4 regions of the Salinicola endophyticus genome follow, and region 3 is predicted to be linked to each of the others. Evidence: predicted binding sites of a transcription regulator. Region 3 holds the regulator's gene; each other region holds the start of a gene.

Region 1 (4,190 bases), 1.8 Mb from region 3:
CTCTTCAGGCTCCTTGATCAGATAACCCATTAGATATGTCGTTTTATTCGGACCACTAACGGAAACCTTGTGAATATTCACGCCTTGACTTTTGATATGCCGACCAAGTTTTTGAAAACCACTTTGCACTTGCTTCCACTCACTGCTCACCCCTGATTCGGCAGCAGCGAATTTCTTGAATACACCCGGACTGACCAGAAAGAACGTTCCATCTACTGTGTGGACTACGGCTTTTGTATCGTTCACAACGATGGAGCGATCAGAGACTCCCTGCTTTAGCCAATCCCAAAATTGCTCGCCAACCCCACCAAGGTTGCTGCTCCCCCCGCTACCGGGTGCCAAGTCATCCGAAGAGATATTGGATGTAGCCACTTCTGTCGCCCTTCGTTTCATGTCGTCCACGACGGTCTTAGACTCGACGTCTTCTCCATTGGCTTGCCCATCAATACCAGGTGAGAGATCACTAAAAATGGATAACAGGTCATCATCTAAGCTCCCGCCTGAAGCAATGCTTCCCGAAGAATCAGGAACATCTGTAACAGGAGAATCTTTATTCACTTGCACTGAAGTACTTTCTCCTGCTGCTTTCTTGGCTTCATGCTCTACGCTGGCGCCTATTTCCTGATCGCTGCTTTGTGGCTCCGGGTTGCTGTCCCCAACCTCATCGTAACCAAGTGTAACAACTTTTCCTTTAAAAGGCTCAGGCTTGTCACCCGTTCCCCAGATCAAAGTTGGGGAGATCTTGATCATGTTCAGCGAATAGGCCCAGTCTCCATCCGAGACTTGGCACTTCCATACCGACTTTCCTTCGGCAACCTCTTCTATCAACCCATGCGCTTGCAGCTCGCCGTATAAGCGAGTTAGATCCGAGGGAATGCTCTTCACGCCCTGGTCATAAAGATATGCTTTGAGTTCATTAACGGCTCTAGGTGATACCAGCCAAAGAGCCTCGTCCGTCAGCCAGGCCACACCGCCTTTCTGGTTAAGTTGAAACTGCTCCTTGACCATGTAGCGCAGCCCGTCAGCGAGCTTGCGTTGAAGCGATTCGACGGGCGCAGCGAGCGCCTGCAGCGGATCACCACCCATAGCCTTCGAGACGCTAGCGCGATCCGCCTGGTGTACGATTTCCGCAATGATGCCACCGCGGTCTGTGTGACCAGAGATGGTATAGGTGAGTAACCCGAACAGGCGGGGCTGCGACAGGAGCCAGTCAAGTACGTGCGGGCCCAGCACTTGCTGACATAGCATCGGGTTTAGCGCGGCGTGCAGGTTGTAGTCTCGCCCCGGACGGTATCGAACCCTGTACGGAGCGGGTATCGGACCGTGCCAGAGCCTCCAGGTCTTTCCATCCTCTAAATGAATCTCGATATCGACGAGCGTCTTCGCCACGTCATGCATCAATGCGGCGTAGATGATCGCCGCACTCCATAACTCTCCCGAAGAACTTTGATCTTCGGGCTTGGCCCCCGGGGGTAGCAGGTGACGCTGACGTAGCTTCAGCCCGTAGCACGCCATCTCTAACGCGTGATCGAGCATGCCTCCGGCGTAAGAGTGGTGATGAGACTCCGAGGCGGGAAGCTGCTGCACCAGCTCCGCATAGCGCTGAATCGGTGCCAGGATGTAGTCGTCGAAAGCCTCTTGGGTCAGCGATGTCGTGTCCCAGAGCATTTTGAGCATCTGCTGACGACGCGGTAAGGCGAGGAGTTCTGGTCCACTACTAGGGTACTCCAGCCCCAGCCCCGCTCCCTGCCGCCTCACCGAGCGCGCGCGTCCCCACGAGCGAAGTCGCTCTAGTAGCATCGATCTGTTCCAGCAGCTGAATGATCCGTCTATGAGGCCTGCTGCTTGCTGACGTGCGAAGGAGAAACGTTAATTCAGTTCGACGCGCATTCAGTGCTTCGCGAGCCCTCCCATTGGCAATCATTCGACAGCGCCTGGCTTTCTGATAGATACTGTACATGCATACAGTATTCTTAGGAGCACGCTGCCATGCCCTCATCGACGAAGCGCCAGCAGTCCTATCAAACCCTCGTCCGCCGCATCCAGCAGCAGCTCGCCAGGGCGCGCAATCGCGAGCAGTTCGAGGTCACGCTGTTCCGGCTAGATGAAGACGACCCGATCGCATGGGATCGCATACTCGACGAGTTCGACGAGCTAGATTACGTCACTGTCACCCGGGGCGGCCCCGCCGAAGCGCTGATCGCTTGGGACCCTACCGAAGCGGAGGCAGCGTCATGAACACCATCGTCGATGTCCTTGGCCAGGCCGACCTGGGCGCGCCGCGGTCTTCGATACCGCTCGCCGCAGGCGAGGTCCGCGCGGGCTTCCCGTCGCCGGCGGATGACTACCTCGAGACGACGCTCGACCTGAATGAACTGCTGATCCCGCACCCTACGGCGACGTTCTTCGTTCGGGCCAAAGGGCATTCGATGGAGCGTCACGGGATCTACGATGGCGATCTGCTGATCGTCGATCGCTCTCTTGAGGCGACGGTGGGAGATGTCGTGATCATGGCGGTGGACGGAGAGCTGACGTGCAAGCAGATGCAGAAAATTGGCCAGCGCTACTACCTGTGCTCGGGAAACGAGCACTTCCCGCCAATCCCGCTCGCGGGGTGTGAGTGCCATTGCTGGGGTGTGGTGACAGACAACGTCCATTCGCTGCGACGCGGGCGCTCCGGGAAGTGATCGGGCTCGTCGATTGCAACAACTTCTACGCGTCGTGCGAGCGGGTGTTCCGCCCTGACTGGGAAGGACGGCCGCTGGCCGTACTGTCGAATAACGACGGCTGCGTGATCGCTCGCTCGAACGAAGCTAAACAGTTGGTCGAGATGGGGGCGCCGGCGTTCAAGATCCCTCCCTCCGTACGGCGTGAGCTGATACTGGTCTCGAGCAACTACACCCTATATGGCGATATGAGCCGACGGGTGACCGCGACGCTCCGCGAGTTCACTCCCGACGTCGAGATCTACTCCATCGACGAGAGCTTCCTCGGGTTCGATGGATTCCGGATTGAGCGGCTCAAGGATCACTGCCAGCGGCTTCGATACGTCGTGCGCCGCAATACCGGTATCCCGGTGAGCGTCGGGCTGTCGACCAGCCGGACGCTGGCCAAGGTTGCCAACAAACTGGCGAAGAAAGTGGCCGTTTACGAGGGCGTGTGCCTACTTCAGCCCGATAGCGAGATCACCCGTCGGATCCTCGAGGACACACCCGTCACCGACCTGTGGGGCGTCTCCGGCCGCCTGGGCCAGCGGCTTAGTCAGATGGGGATCGTGACGGCATGGCAGTTGCGGGAGGCAGACCCGAAGCGGATCCGCGCCAGATTCAGCGTCGTGCAGGAACGACTGGTCTACGAGCTCCGTGGCATCGACTGCATCGACACCGACGACTATGGCGAGCCGAAGAAGAACATCATGACCAGTCGGTCGTTCGGGCGGCTGACGTCAGATCCGCAGGAAGTGCGTGCTGCCATCCGCGCCCACGCTGCCCGCGGCGCCGAGAAGCTGCGCAAGCAAGGCAGCGTGGCACGGGCGATTCAGGTTCACCTGAAAACGAACAAGCACCGCGAAGACCTGGCGCAATATTATCCCGCGCTGGTCGTGCAGCTCCCCCACCCCAGTAACGATACCCGCGTGATCGTCGGAGCCGCCCAAACAGCGCTGTCGCGCATCTGGCGCGACGGCTATCGCTACATGAAAGCGGGCGTGATGATGCTCGACCTCGTGCAGGCCGACTCTCTGCAGCACGATATCTTCGACTCCCCGGCGAGTGATGCCGAGCGTGAGCGATCGGCCAAGGTAAGCGCGGTGATGGACGAGCTGAACCGGCGTATGGGCCGCGGCACGGTGAGGCTAGGCGGCACGAGGGGCAGAGCGGATTGGAAGCTCAAGGCGGAGCTGCTGACGCAGCGCTACACCACACGATGGAACGAGTTGCCAACCGCAAAAACATAACCTTACATTGAAGCAAACATCAGGAAGGTTTTAGCTTTTCTAAGATTAGCTCTCGATACTCATCATTCAACTTTGAATTCAACTTTGCAGTGTCCTCTAATATCTTGCCACCCAGATAATCACGCAAACAAATCAGGCATTTGTAAAAATCAGGAATAACACCAGGATAGAAAGATAGACTTTGTTGGCCAGAGTTATCTTTAACCGAATAATCCCCTTCAGCACCAATAGCAAT
Region 2 (4,190 bases), 560 kb from region 3:
GCTCGGTGAGTAGCCGGCTTGCCGGAGCTGGCGAGCGATGATCTCTATCTGAGCCAGCTTGTGCGCTCTGGCGATGCGGTGGGTCTCGCTGCCCCGGTCGGCGGCTTCGACCATGGCGTTGATAAAGGCACAGCCCCGAAAATCGGCTTGCCCGTAGCGCTCGGCGACCACATCGAACACACCCAGAGGCGAGCCATCGCTTCCGGCAAGACCTGCCTCGAAGGCGGCCAGGGACCTCTCATTGCGGTGGCGTAGCACCGCATGCACCAGGGCATCCTTACTGTCGAAGTGACGGTAGAAGGACGCACGCCCCACGCCGGAGGTGTCGATCAGTTCGCTGATGCCGACCGCCTGGATGCCGCGTTGGTAGAAGAGCGCTTCCGCTGTCGCTATCAGTCGTTCACGCGCCTGTGTCGGCATGGTTTATCCCTTCTGTGAGATTGACATGGGATGGTAATGATCAGTACCGTCTTACGCAAACGGTACTGATCGGTTCCGAACGGCGATGACATGTCATCGCCGGTGTCGCTGCGAGAGACCGCACTCGGAGATGAAGGCTCATGTCGCCACTCACCACGCTCGCCATGACGGCAATGCTGTTGTTCGGCTCTCCGGGGCCGGGCCCCATGACCATCGTGGCGACATCCGCCACCTTTGGGGTGCGCAAGACGCTCTCGCTCTATGTGGGCATTCTGACCGGGCTGGCGATATCGATGGTGGCCGCTGCCCTGGGTCTGGCGGCGCTACTGGCAGCCTGGCCGAGTGCGAAGCTGACACTACAGATCGTGGGCGGGCTCTATGTGCTCTACCTCGCCTACCGCATCGCGACCACGCCACTCGACACTCACGCAGCCGAAGGCGCCCGCCTGACGATGCGCGATGGTGTCCTGCTCAACGTGCTCAACCCGAAGTCCTACGCGGTACTACTGGTGATCTACTCGCAGTTTCTGCTGCCGATCTCGCCAGCGGCCATCGCTTATGTGGCCACCATGGGGGTTTGCCTGGCGGTTGCCGTGTTCACCAATATCTTCTGGATGTGCGTCGGCGGCGCCATTCGGCCCCTTGTGCAGCGCCCTCTCTTCTCCCGGTTGCTACGTCTCACCTTCGCTCTGCTGATGATCGGCGCTGTCTTCTGGGCCTTCATACAGAGTTGAGCCCTCTTGATGTCCCGAGAGAGCCAAGACGGCTTGGTATATTCGATCTTTCGGATACCTAGCGGCACGTGGGTAGATGGCTGCGCGTCGAACGGAGAGCTATACCTGACTGCATACCCTGCATATGCCGAGTTTGGTGGGGCCTAGCGGGTAGCAAAAAGCGGGACAGTGAGGAAGGTCACTTGGTGCCCCCGATAGGATTCGAACCTATGACCTGCCCCTTAGGAGGGCGAAGCGCCATTATTCACACACTTTAAAATCAATCGCTTAGGTCATGCGGCCCCGTGACCACACGACAGAACGTGACGTAACCACGCGATTTTGCGACGCCGTAGCGCACGAAATAGTCACGCTACACCAAAGCACCTACCCGCCATCTATCCCACCCTTCACATCGCGGCCACCACGCAAGCCAGTCGACACTCGCCAACTCCTTCGCGATACTGTATGCAAATACAGTAATTGGGAGGCATCACCAGATGGCCAAGCCACGCAAACCCTCGAGCTATGAGCTGCTCGCCGAGCGCGTAAGGCACCAGATCACCGGCGCCAACAACCGCGGGGCGACGCAGGTGCGACTGGAGCGCTTCGACACCGAGAGCCCGGCAGACTGGGATCGTCTGCTCGAGGAGTTCGAGACCGTCGACTATGTGACAGTGACACGCACCGCCGACGGCGAGGCGCTGGTGAGCTGGAATCCGGCCGAGGCCGAGGCGGCGATGTGATCGAAGTCACCATCGGCGCTGGATGGGTAGAGGTCGAATGCGGTGCATGCGGAACCCGAGAGAGTACCGAGGCGAGAGAAGAGATCGCCGGCTTCGTGCTCGCCGGCGATGTTTTGGCGGGCGTCCACTGCTGCTGGTGTGGACGTGATGGGCGGGAGCTGCTGGAGGGCGAGAGCGATGAATTATCGAGCGGCGCTTGAGAGCTGGGCGCAGACCCGGCGCGACCGCGGCTGGCACGAGGGCCGGCCGCCGGCTGACCAGTGGATCGAGTACCACGCGACCCATGCACAGCTCGTCTACTCGGGCCGGTGCCGCATCGACGAGCTTGACCAGGACGACCGGCTGGCGATCGGCACCCACGCTCACATCATGCTCAATACCGGCCAAGCGCAGATCCGGTTCATGTTCTGGCGCCCGGCGGCGGCTGAGTCCCTATGGGGGCCGCGGTGCATGGACCTGATCAGCGGCGAGATCAAGCGCTGGTAGCATCGCCAACAGCGACCGCTCGCTCATATTTACGCCACAGGCCAGCTGCAGATAAGCACCTCCTTGGCCGACTTGGCTGCACCCGCCCCCACGGTATAGCGGATGTCGGCCGACTCGATGTGATAGCCAGCGAATATCCGGCGCACCTCGGGGTGGTCGTTGAGGCTCACGATAGCTCGCCCCTTGATCCGACCGATCATCTCCGCAATTTGCTCATACTGCTCGATGCCAAACTCGACACCATAACCCCCGGTGTCGAGATAGGGAGGGTCCATGTAGAACAGCGTGTGAGGGCGGTCGTAGCGCTCGACACAAGCCTGCCACGTCAGGTTCTCAATGAACGTCCGGGCAAGGCGCAAGTGAGCCTCGGAGAGGCTTTCCTCTAGCCTCAGCAGATTGAGCCCTGGCCGAGTCGTCGTGGATGTGCCGAAATTGTAGCTGCTCGGGTTGCCGCCGAAGGTAAGCCGCTGCAGGTAGTAGAATCGGGCCGCGCGCTGGATGTCAGTCAGCGTCTCCGGCCGCGTTATCTTCTCCCACTCGAAAATCTGTCGGCTCGTCAGCGCCCACTTGAACTGGCGCACAAACTCCTCGAGGTGGTTTTGCACGACGCGATAAAGATTGACCAGGTCGCCGTTGAGGTCGTTGATGACCTCAACCGGGGCCGGATCTTCACGCAGAAAGAACAGCGCAGCACCACCGGCGAATGGCTCGACGTAGCACTGGTGAGGCGGCATTAGCCGCGAGATACGCTTAGCGAGACGGCGCTTGCCGCCCATCCAGGGAATGATAGGTTTGGCCACGAGCGATACTCCGATTCCTGGGGCTCGTGGCCCTCTGGGTGTGAATGTGCCCGCACCGCGGGCATTTGATTTCGAGTAGCTGAAATTCGCTGGCACGCGCCAGCATGCGGTTACAGCGGCCGCAACGAATGTCGCTGATTGCCATGTCAAGCCTGTTGTCGCGTGGACGGTTGGCCTAGACTCACATCGCCTCGCGCGAGGCGGGGAGCCCTGGCCGGCTTGCAGGCATGGACTGCTTGTCGGGTCCGGCGCGCGGTGTTGCAGCACCCGTGCCGGTCGCTCCTCTCTTCTGGCCTATTCGGCCACTAACTTCTCCCACGTTACCGCCAGCGCCTCATCGGGCGTCTGGGCGTCGTTGATCGTCCATTCGCCGCGGTGGCGCACGCCGGTGAATTCCTGCCACTGAATCATCGCATCCGCGCGCGTCAGCACGGCGCGGCAGAGATCCGCCAGGGTCTCGGTGCCGGTGGTGCCGTTTCGCCCGCGCAAGATACCCGCCAGCGCCGGGGTGGCGGGTGCTTCGCCCTGCTCGCCGGCATCCAGCCACGCCTGGTACGCGGTGGCCTCGCTGAGCTGCTGGGTCCAGCCCAGCCGCTCGACCTCGGGGTAATCCCGAACCAGCGGCCGCGCCGCAGCGTCGTAAGCGTCATTGAGGCGCTTGAGGGCGACGGCCTGGGCCGCCGCCAGCTTCTCGGCATCCGTCGGCGCTGGGGTATGGGTGAAAGTGCCCATCAGATTGTTACCTCCCGTTCCTGCGTGAGCGCTTCCCAGGCCGCCAGCCGCTCGGCATAGTCCGCCTCGGGCTCGGGGTGGTAGTCGATGACTTCGCCGGCGTCGTCCGTTACCGGCGTGTGCTGCATCTCGCGTTCGGGGCGCGGGCCGTACCAGCCCAGCGCCCATACGGTCAGCTCACCGCCCGATTTCTCGGCGCGCAGGATCGGGCAGACCGGCAGCGTGTCGCTTGCGAAGCCGTCGAATTCGCCATCGGGGGCGTCGGTGAAATCGAAAGTGTCGGTATGCTCGCC
Region 3 (4,190 bases):
GCACCGGCCAGCGCCGCGACCACCTCCGGGTCGGGCGAGAAGCTGCGCGAGCCGATCGCCGGCGACTGGTCATCGTCGAGGTCGAGCACCGGGGCGAAGGTCAGGTCGAAACCGCACGCGGCCATCTCCATGCCCAGCAGCCAACCGGTGTCCAGAGCCAGGGCCAGCGCGGCCTCCGGCGCCTCGGCGAATTGCCGCCCCAGGGTCGCCATCGGCGGCAGCCGGGTCACGCCCTGCTTGAGCCGCTGCACGCGCCCGCCCTCCTGGTCGATGGCGACCAGCAGGTCCGGGCGGCAAGCGCGAATCTCACCGATCAGCGCCTGGGTGGTGCCTGCATCCGGGGTGTTGCGCGCAAACAGGATGACGCCCCCGACCTCGGGACGGGACAGCAGCCGCCGCTCCTCCTCGCGCAGTCGAGTGCCCTCGACGTCCAGCATTACCGGACCCAGCGGTTGTGTCATAGCCGTTACCTGAAACCGTGAAGCGCCCGATTCTAGACGACCCGCCGGCGTCATGACAGAGGTCGGCACTGCGGCGTCAGCTCGCTGCCGCCTCCGGCGGCTCCAGCGGTGCCAGCATGCCCGCCGCTACCACCGGCTTGAGTCGTCGGATCAGATCGCGCACGGTGACATGCTCGTGATACTCGTTGTCGGCGATATCGCGCAGCGCATCCAGTCCGGAGAGCGTGAATACCACGGTCCCGAGCATGAAGTGGAGGCGCCAGAAGCGCTCCGCCTCCGGCAACCCGGGCGTGGCCAGACGCAGGCAGGCGACGAAGCGGTGGAAGGTTTCGCCATAGTGCGCCTGGATATAGCGTCGCAGATGCCCCTGGGCCTGGGTATAGGCGAGTCCCAGGAGCTTCATGAAGATCTTGAGACTGTGGCGCTCCGCCGGTACCTCGAGCACGCTCTCGGCCAGGCGCTCGAGCAGCACCTCGAGGGGGATGGCCTGCCCGCCATAGTGACGCTCGAGCCCGTCGAGCGCGTGATTGAGGCGCTCGGAGAAGGGGTCGAGATAGCGCGCGAAGACCGCCTGGATCAGCGCCTTCTTGGAGCCGAAATGATAGTTGACCGCCGCCAGATTGACCTTGGCCCGGGTGGTGATGTTGCGCAGCGACGTCTCGGCGAACCCCTTCTCGGCGAACAACACCTCGGCGGTGTCGAGAATGCGGGTCACAGTGTCGGACTGAGCCATGGACTACCTCTTTCCTGTCGATATCGGCGGCTGTTCACGGGCATCGAACCTGCCGGCCAACGCCTGTCGAATCAGCTAAAAAACGCCTGTTTGAAACGCTTTCGAATCTAACCACCCCCGGCGCCACGGCACAATCGCGGCAAACGTCGAAGGCGCTCTGCGCTTTGCCCCCTTTCCCTGCCCAGCAGGACTGGATACAATTCCAGACTGTATACATGACCACGCCCTGACAGGCCCCGGGGAGACGCCCAATGTCGAGACCGCTCACCGCCCGGCAGCAGAACGTCTACGATTTCATCGTCAAGACGATGACCGAGTTCGGCTATCCACCCACCCGCGCCGAGATCGCCAAGGCGCTGGGATTCCGCTCTCCCAATGCCGCCGAGGAGCACCTGCGTGCGCTCGATCGCAAGGGTGTGATCCGCATGATTCCGGGGACATCCCGCGGGATCCGTCTGCCCGCTGCGGCCGGCACCCCGGAACCCACCGACCCCGCCGAAACCGGCCTGCCGATCGTGGGCAACGTCGCCGCCGGTAGCCCGATTCTCGCCGCCGAGCACATCGACCGCTACTGCCCGCTGCCGGCGGACTACTTCGCCCCCAGGGCCGACTACCTGCTGCGTGTGCGCGGGCTGTCGATGAAAGACATCGGCATCCTCGATGGCGACCTGCTCGCCGTGCATCGCACCCAGGAAGTGCGCGACGGCCAGATCGTGGTCGCCCGGCTCGATGACGAGGTCACGGTCAAACGCTTCCACCGGCACGGGCGCCGCGTCACCCTGCTGGCGGAAAACGCCGACTTCGCCCCCATCGAGGTCGACCTGGAACATCAGCAGCTGGATATCGAGGGTCTCGGCGTAGGCATCATCCGCGGCGGCAACGGCCTGGGCCTGCAGTAGACGCCAGCGGCCATGCGCAAGATCCTCCACGCGGACTGCGACTGCTTCTACGCCGCGGTGGAAATGCGCGACGACCCCAGGCTACGCGACCTGCCGCTGGCGATCGGCGGCAGTGCCGACAAGCGCGGGGTCATCGCCACCTGCAACTACCCGGCCCGGCGCTACGGCATCCATTCGGCGATGCCCACCGCACGCGCCCTGCGCCTGTGCCCCGAGCTCAAGCTGCTGAAGCCCGACTTCGATCGCTACCGCCGCGTCTCGCATGACATTCAAGCGGTATTCCACGAGCTGACCCCGCTGGTGGAGCCGCTCTCTCTCGACGAAGCCTATCTCGACGTCAGCGAGGTCACCCGTTTCCAGGGCAGCGCGACCTGGATGGCGCACTGGCTCAAGCAGGAAGTGCTCGCGCGTACCGGCATCGTGGTCTCGGTGGGCGTGGCGCCCAACAAGTTCCTGGCCAAGATCGCCAGCGACTGGGACAAGCCGGATGGCCTGTTCGTGATTCCCCCCGCACAGATGGCAAGCTTCATCGAGGGGCTGGCGGTCGACAAGCTGCACGGGGTCGGTCCTGCCACCGCCGCCAAGCTGGAGGGGCTCGGCATCGCTACCTGTGCCGAACTGCGCGCCCGGCCGCTGGAGCAGTTGCTCGACGCTTTCGGCAAGTTCGGCCAGCGCCTGCACGAGCTGGCCCACGGCATCGACGACCGCCCGGTCAACGTCACCCGCGAGCGCAAGTCGGTCAGCGTCGAGACCACCTACGACAGCGATCTGCCGGACCTCGCCCAGTGCCACCAGGCACTGGCACCGCTGATCGCGCGTCTCGACGAACGCCTGGCCCGCCATGGCAATCCCGACATCGGCAAGCAGTTCGTCAAGGTGCGCTTTCACGACTTCACCAGCACCACCCAGGAGACCGGCGCCCGCGGCGTGATCCACGCGCGCTTCCACGAGCTGCTGGAGAGCGCCTGGCAGCGCGGCGGCCGCCCGGTGCGCCTGCTCGGGGTCGGCGTGCGCCTGGCGCCGGAGGCCGAACAGCGCCAGCTCAGTCTGTTCGACGGCGAGCAGCCGACCTGACGCCGCAGGCGCGACGCCGGCACCGCACAGGGGCTCAGGAGAAGACGACGGTCTTGTTGCCGTGGATCAGCACGCGGTCCTGCAGGTGCCAGCGCAGGCCACGGGCGAGCACCGCCTTCTCCACGTCACGCCCCAGCCGAACCAGGTCCTGGGGTGTATGGCAGTGCGACACCCGCTGAATGTCCTGCTCGATGATCGGCCCCGCGTCCAGCTCCTGAGTGACGTAGTGGCAGGTCGCACCGATCAGCTTGACCCCGCGCTCGAACGCCTGGTGGTAAGGCTTGGCGCCGGCGAAGGACGGTAGAAAGCTGTGGTGGATATTGATGATGCGCCCGGCGTAGCGCTCGCACAGCGCCGGCGGCAGGATCTGCATGTAACGTGCCAGCACCACGCTGTCGGCTTCGGCCGCATCGATCAGCCGCTCGACCTCGGCGAACGCGGGGGCCTTGTCGGCGGGGTCGACGCTCACCCGATGGAAGTCGATGCCGTGCCACTCGACGAGCGCGCGCAGGTCGTCGTGGTTGGAGATCACGCAGGGAATATCGCAATCGAGCTCCCCCGCCGACCAGCGGTAGAGCAGGTCGACCAGACAGTGCGACTCACGCGAGACCATCAGCACCACGCGCTGACGCCGGCTGGCGTCGCTCAGCCGCCAATCCATCGCGAACTCACGGGCGATGGTCTCGAACTCGGCCCGGAAGGCCGCGGCGCCCAGCGCCTCCGATTGAATGTCGTAGCGCATGAAAAAGCGCCCGTTATCCAGGTCGGAGTGCTGGTTGGCCTCGATGATGGAGCCCCCCTGGGCGGCGATGAAGCCCGAGACCCGGGACACGATCCCGACCCGGTCGGGGCAGGAGACGATCAAACGATAATTGTGCGGCATAACTCACGCTGACAGGGTCGATGAAACGAAAAGTCGCCGCGCACCGAGAGGAGGCGACGACGCAACCTGCCTCGGTAGCGGCGGCACGACGCCCGCCGCGATCGGGGCGGCGACATTGTACCCGATTCACCGTGGCTGCG
Region 4 (4,190 bases), 1.9 Mb from region 3:
CGCCGGGCTCGCGCCAGACCCAGGCGTGGCGGCCGTCATGCCACTCGGCCAGATAGTAATCGCGACGCACGTCGTCACCATCCCACCAGCCGCTCTCGATCCGCTCGGGCCCGGCCAGCAGCCGGGCGATACCGGGCTCCGCCGGGGGCATCTCGGCGAGCAGCCAGCCGGGGCGCAGTCGGGCCTCGGGGGTGTCGGTGGCGCGCGGACCGGCGGCGGCGAACACGGCGGCCTCGGGGCGGTGCTCGCGATGCTCGACCAGCGGCTTCAGCGCCGCCTCGCCCAGCCGCGCCACCAGCCGCTGATGCAGCGCCGCCCAGGCCTGGGCCTGGCGCGCGGGGCCGGCCAGCAGCTCGCGGCGCACCGGGGCATAGGCAGTGAACCGCGAGGCCGCCAGGGTCACGCTCAGCACCGGCCCTTCGAGACGCACCCGCTCGAGCTGCGCGCGGGTCAGTTCGAGCAGCGTCTCGGCGTCGCGCTGGGGGGCCAGCAGGCCAACCTCGAAGCGCTGCGCCGGGCCACCCTCCAGCCCCAGCACCAGGCTGAAACGCTCGACCCCGGCATCCTGGCCGCGCAGGAAAGCGCTCAGCTCCTGCAGCAGGCGTTTGAGCGGAAAGGCCAGCCCGGCGATGGCGTGCACCGGGCGTTCGAACTCGAAGCTGCGCGAGAAGTGCATCGCCGGGCGATAGACCGCCAGCGCCAGCGGCCACTCCCCGCGCAGCTCGCCGAGATGGCGCATCACGCCGCCACCGAAGCGTCGCGCCAGCGCCGGGCGCGGCAGCGTGAACAGCTCACCGAGCCGCCGGAAGCCGCTGCGGTTCAGGGTCTGCACGCTCTCCGCCGTCAGCCCGCTGCGCGCCAGCGGTAGCCTCGCCAGCGCCGCTTCCAGCCCGGCATCGTCCACCGCCAGGCCATCGTGGGCGTTGGCCAGCACCCGCGCCGCCGCCGGATTGGGCGCCACCACCAGGCGGTGGGTAAATCCCAGCGCGGCGAGCTCACCGCGTAGCCGCGCCTCGAACGTCGGCCAGGGGCCGAACAGGGCCAGACTGCTGGCGACCTCGAATACCAGCGCATGCGGATAGTCGAGACTCACCTGACCACTGTAGGCGTAGGCCCAGGCGGCCAGACGCTGGCGCCAGCGCTCCACCGCCGTGGCCTCCAGCGGGGCGCATTTCAGCGCCGGGCAGAAGGCCTCGGCCAGCCCACGCGGCTGGCCGGGTTTGACCCCCTGGTCGCGCGCGGCCTGATTCGCGGCACGAATACGCTGGCGCGGCGGCGCGCCCTCCAGCAGCGCGAAAGGTGCCGTGGGGTCGTCGCGGCGACGCAGCGCCCCCTCCAGCGCCAGCCGCGGAAACAGCAGACAGGCCCAGCGCACGGCGTCACGTCCCCGCGCCGAAGGCGATGTGCGTGGCGCGCGGCCATCCGCCGCGACACTTGAGCAATTCCAGCGCCGGCGTGCGCCCGGTGCCCGGCGGGTGGAGGCGCAGTCGCAGCGCCGCCGGCGACGCCTCGCTGGCGCGCGCCAGCGGCCGATGCACGAAGCCCAGGGTATCGCCGCTCGCCGCGGCCACCTGCAGCCGGCGCAGCGCGCGCGCATCGGCCTGCGGCAGCCACGCCAGCACCGCCGCACAGCAGCCGGCCCGCAGGCACTGCTCGGTGGCCCAGAGCGCTTCGCGCCCGCTCACGTCGAGCCAGTGGCAGTGGTCGAGTTCGATCCCGGCGCGCCGCCAGGCCGCCGGATAGGGCAGCGCCGGCGGCGCCACCAGCACCACCGGCCGCTGCTCGCGGGTCAGACGCGCCAGCAGCGGCCACAGCAGCGCGAGCTCCCCGCTGCCGGCACCGCCACAGAGCAGCTCGCTGATCGCCCCGCGCGGCCAGCCGCCCGCCGGCAGCACCGCATCCAGCGCCGGGTGACCACTGGCGATCGCGCTGGCAGGGGCCTCGGCGGCGCTCTCCTGGGCGCGCCAGACGACGCGGCTATCGAGCAGCCGATCGAGCGCGCTCACCGCCCGCGGCTCCGGCAATGGCAACGCCAGGCACACCGGAGGCGGCAGCTCGCGTCACCGTGACGGCAAAGCTGACGATGACACTCAGACATGGGCGACATCCCCCTGGCCTTCGAAGGGGATAGTGTCGCTCACAAACCCAAATACTGTCTATATATACAGTATTAATGACATGACATCGCTCAGCAGCCCGGCTACCGCGCGGGCAGGCAACGTCTGATCGAACGAATCTTGAACGAACGCATGGACCGCACGGGCGCGCCCCGGCAAGCGCCGGGGAAAAGGAAGAGAGAAGACAGAGAGAGCGGGATTCGAGAGAACGGCGTCCGAGAGCGCGGAACCGAGAAGGCGTGTGCGTCAGGCCGAGGACGAGGGGGTATTGGGCACCCGTAGCGTGCCCAGGCTGCGCTTGATCGCCTTGAGCTGGTCGCTGATCTGCGGGCCGCGGTTCTTGGCCACGCCCACCGCCAGCACATCGATGGTCAATAGATGCGCGATACGCGAGGTCATGGGGATGTAGACCTCGGTATCCTCCTGCACGTCCACCGGCAGCACCAGACTCACCTCATGGGCCAGCGGCGAGTCGCTGGGACACAGCCCGATCACCGTGGCCCCCGCCTTGACCGCGGTCTTGGCGCTGGCCAGCAGCGCCCGGGTGCGTCCGGTCTGGGAGATCGCCACCACCACATCGCCGACCTTCAGCGTCGCCGCCGACATCGCCTGCATGTGCGGATCGGCGTAGGCCGAGGTCTGGATCTGCAGGCGGAAGAACTTGTGCTGGGCGTCGGCGGCGACCACGCCGGAGGCGCCATAGCCGTAGAACTCGACCCGATTGGCCACCGCCAGCGCGGCGATCGCGCGGCCCAGCGCCTCGTTGTCGAGGCTGTCGCGTACCTGCTCGAGGGTCTCGATGGTGGTATCGAAGATGCCGTGGGAGAACTCGGAGACGCTCTCGGCATCGGTCAGCGAGAACTGCGCGTACTGGCTGCCCTTGGCCATCATCTGGGCCAGCTTGAGCTTGAACTCCTGGAAGCCGGCCATGCCCATGGCGCGGCAGAAGCGCACCACCGTCGGCTCGCTCACCTGGGCTTCGCTGGCGAGATCGGTGATCCGCATCAGGATCACTTCTTCGGGGTGGCGCAGCACGAAACGGGCGACTTTCTGCTCGGAGCGCCGCAGGCGATCCATGTGCACACGCAGTTCGTCGAACAGCGAACGGCTCATGCCCATCCCTCGTATCGCAGCATTATCGGTCTCGCTTTAGCGTGGGGTGGCTAGGGTCTATACGAAAACTGCCTGCGCTCGGCAATACGGCGTTAAAAATCGGCTCAAAATGCTCATTTACACCCCGTAAACTCCGCTTTTTCGTCGATTTTTGCCTTGTCTTACCTTCGCTCGCCGACTTTTCGTACAAACCCTAAGTATGCCCCACTCGCCGGGCGGGAGCACGCGCCCACCGGGCGCCGAAAAAGGGAAAAAAGTCGGACGTCACGATCTTGTAAAGTTGGGTATAGTATGCATGTCGGGCACCCAACCCGATGACCTGAGGATGCCAGGAGATTCGATCAATGAAGGACATTGAAAATCTTCACGCCCTGAAGAGCGAAATTTTCGACATTTTCATGCATCTCGAAGTCGACGAGCACGAGCAGCGCAAGCGTCGCGCCGCGGTACGCTACCTGAAGGCGCGTCGCGGTATCGAACAGCGCGCGGAGAGGCGCCGTCTGCAGCAGCATATCGCCGAGCTGCCCGACTAGGGCGGTTCGTCCGGCACATCAGGCGCCCCGCTGAGGGGGTGTCTGGCCCTCGGGGCAGCGCCACGCGGCCGCTGCCCTGCCCCTTCTTTCGCGCCGATGCCGGCGCTAAAACGACACCGGGGCCCGGGAGCATCATGCTCCCGGGCCCCTGCCGTTTGCGTCTTTCAGCTTGTGAAAACAGGCGCTTTCGAAACTCAAGCGCTTCTGAGCATCAGAGGCTGTTGAAGAACACCACGATGACGCCGATGGGGGCGACGTAGCGCGACACGTAGTGCCACAGCATGCGCCCTTTCGGCCCCAGGCCCAGCTCCTGCTTGACGTCGTCGCTGTCCAGGAACCAGGCGGTGAAGACGATCACCGCGAGCCCGGTCAGCGGCAGCATCAGCTTGCTGGTGAGCGCATCGAGCAGATCGAAGACGTTGAAGCC

Evidence for each region. The regulator LexA, encoded in region 3, represses DNA repair genes until DNA is damaged. The targets are predictions, from matches to a motif close to TACTGTNTANNTANACAGTA.
Region 1: a site for LexA is predicted at 1,951-1,970, ahead of ABV408_RS02600 (DUF1654 domain-containing protein). Genes of this name have one in related genera too.
Region 2: a site for LexA is predicted at 1,596-1,615, ahead of ABV408_RS13155 (DUF1654 domain-containing protein). Genes of this name have one in related genera too.
Region 4: a site for LexA is predicted at 2,151-2,170, ahead of imuA (translesion DNA synthesis-associated protein ImuA). Genes of this name have one in related genera too.

What each region holds. Positions count from the first base shown of each region.
Region 1 is NZ_CP159578.1:539,376-543,565, reverse strand. Features, by position in the region: gene mobH (MobH family relaxase) at 1-1,677, opposite strand, end outside; gene ABV408_RS02600 (DUF1654 domain-containing protein) at 1,990-2,238, shown strand; gene ABV408_RS02595 (translesion error-prone DNA polymerase V autoproteolytic subunit) at 2,235-2,687, shown strand; gene ABV408_RS02590 (Y-family DNA polymerase) at 2,684-3,955, shown strand; gene ABV408_RS02585 (hypothetical protein) at 3,975-4,190, opposite strand, start outside.
Region 2 is NZ_CP159578.1:2,930,733-2,934,922, forward strand. Features, by position in the region: gene ABV408_RS13145 (TetR/AcrR family transcriptional regulator) at 1-420, opposite strand, end outside; gene ABV408_RS13150 (LysE family translocator) at 561-1,154, shown strand; gene ABV408_RS13155 (DUF1654 domain-containing protein) at 1,634-1,879, shown strand; gene ABV408_RS13160 (hypothetical protein) at 2,057-2,365, shown strand; gene ABV408_RS13165 (DNA adenine methylase) at 2,395-3,165, opposite strand; gene ABV408_RS13170 (Com family DNA-binding transcriptional regulator) at 3,116-3,310, opposite strand; gene ABV408_RS13175 (hypothetical protein) at 3,460-3,897, opposite strand; gene ABV408_RS13180 (hypothetical protein) at 3,897-4,190, opposite strand, start outside.
Region 3 is NZ_CP159578.1:2,371,554-2,375,743, forward strand. Features, by position in the region: gene nagZ (beta-N-acetylhexosaminidase) at 1-461, opposite strand, end outside; gene ABV408_RS10725 (TetR family transcriptional regulator) at 538-1,194, opposite strand; gene lexA (transcriptional repressor LexA) at 1,446-2,093, shown strand; gene dinB (DNA polymerase IV) at 2,106-3,167, shown strand; gene purU (formyltetrahydrofolate deformylase) at 3,202-4,050, opposite strand.
Region 4 is NZ_CP159578.1:4,239,077-4,243,266, forward strand. Features, by position in the region: gene ABV408_RS19100 (DNA polymerase Y family protein) at 1-1,375, opposite strand, end outside; gene imuA (translesion DNA synthesis-associated protein ImuA) at 1,380-2,006, opposite strand; gene hexR (transcriptional regulator HexR) at 2,364-3,230, opposite strand; gene ABV408_RS19115 (PA3496 family putative envelope integrity protein) at 3,575-3,763, shown strand; gene ABV408_RS19120 (sodium-dependent transporter) at 3,975-4,190, opposite strand, start outside.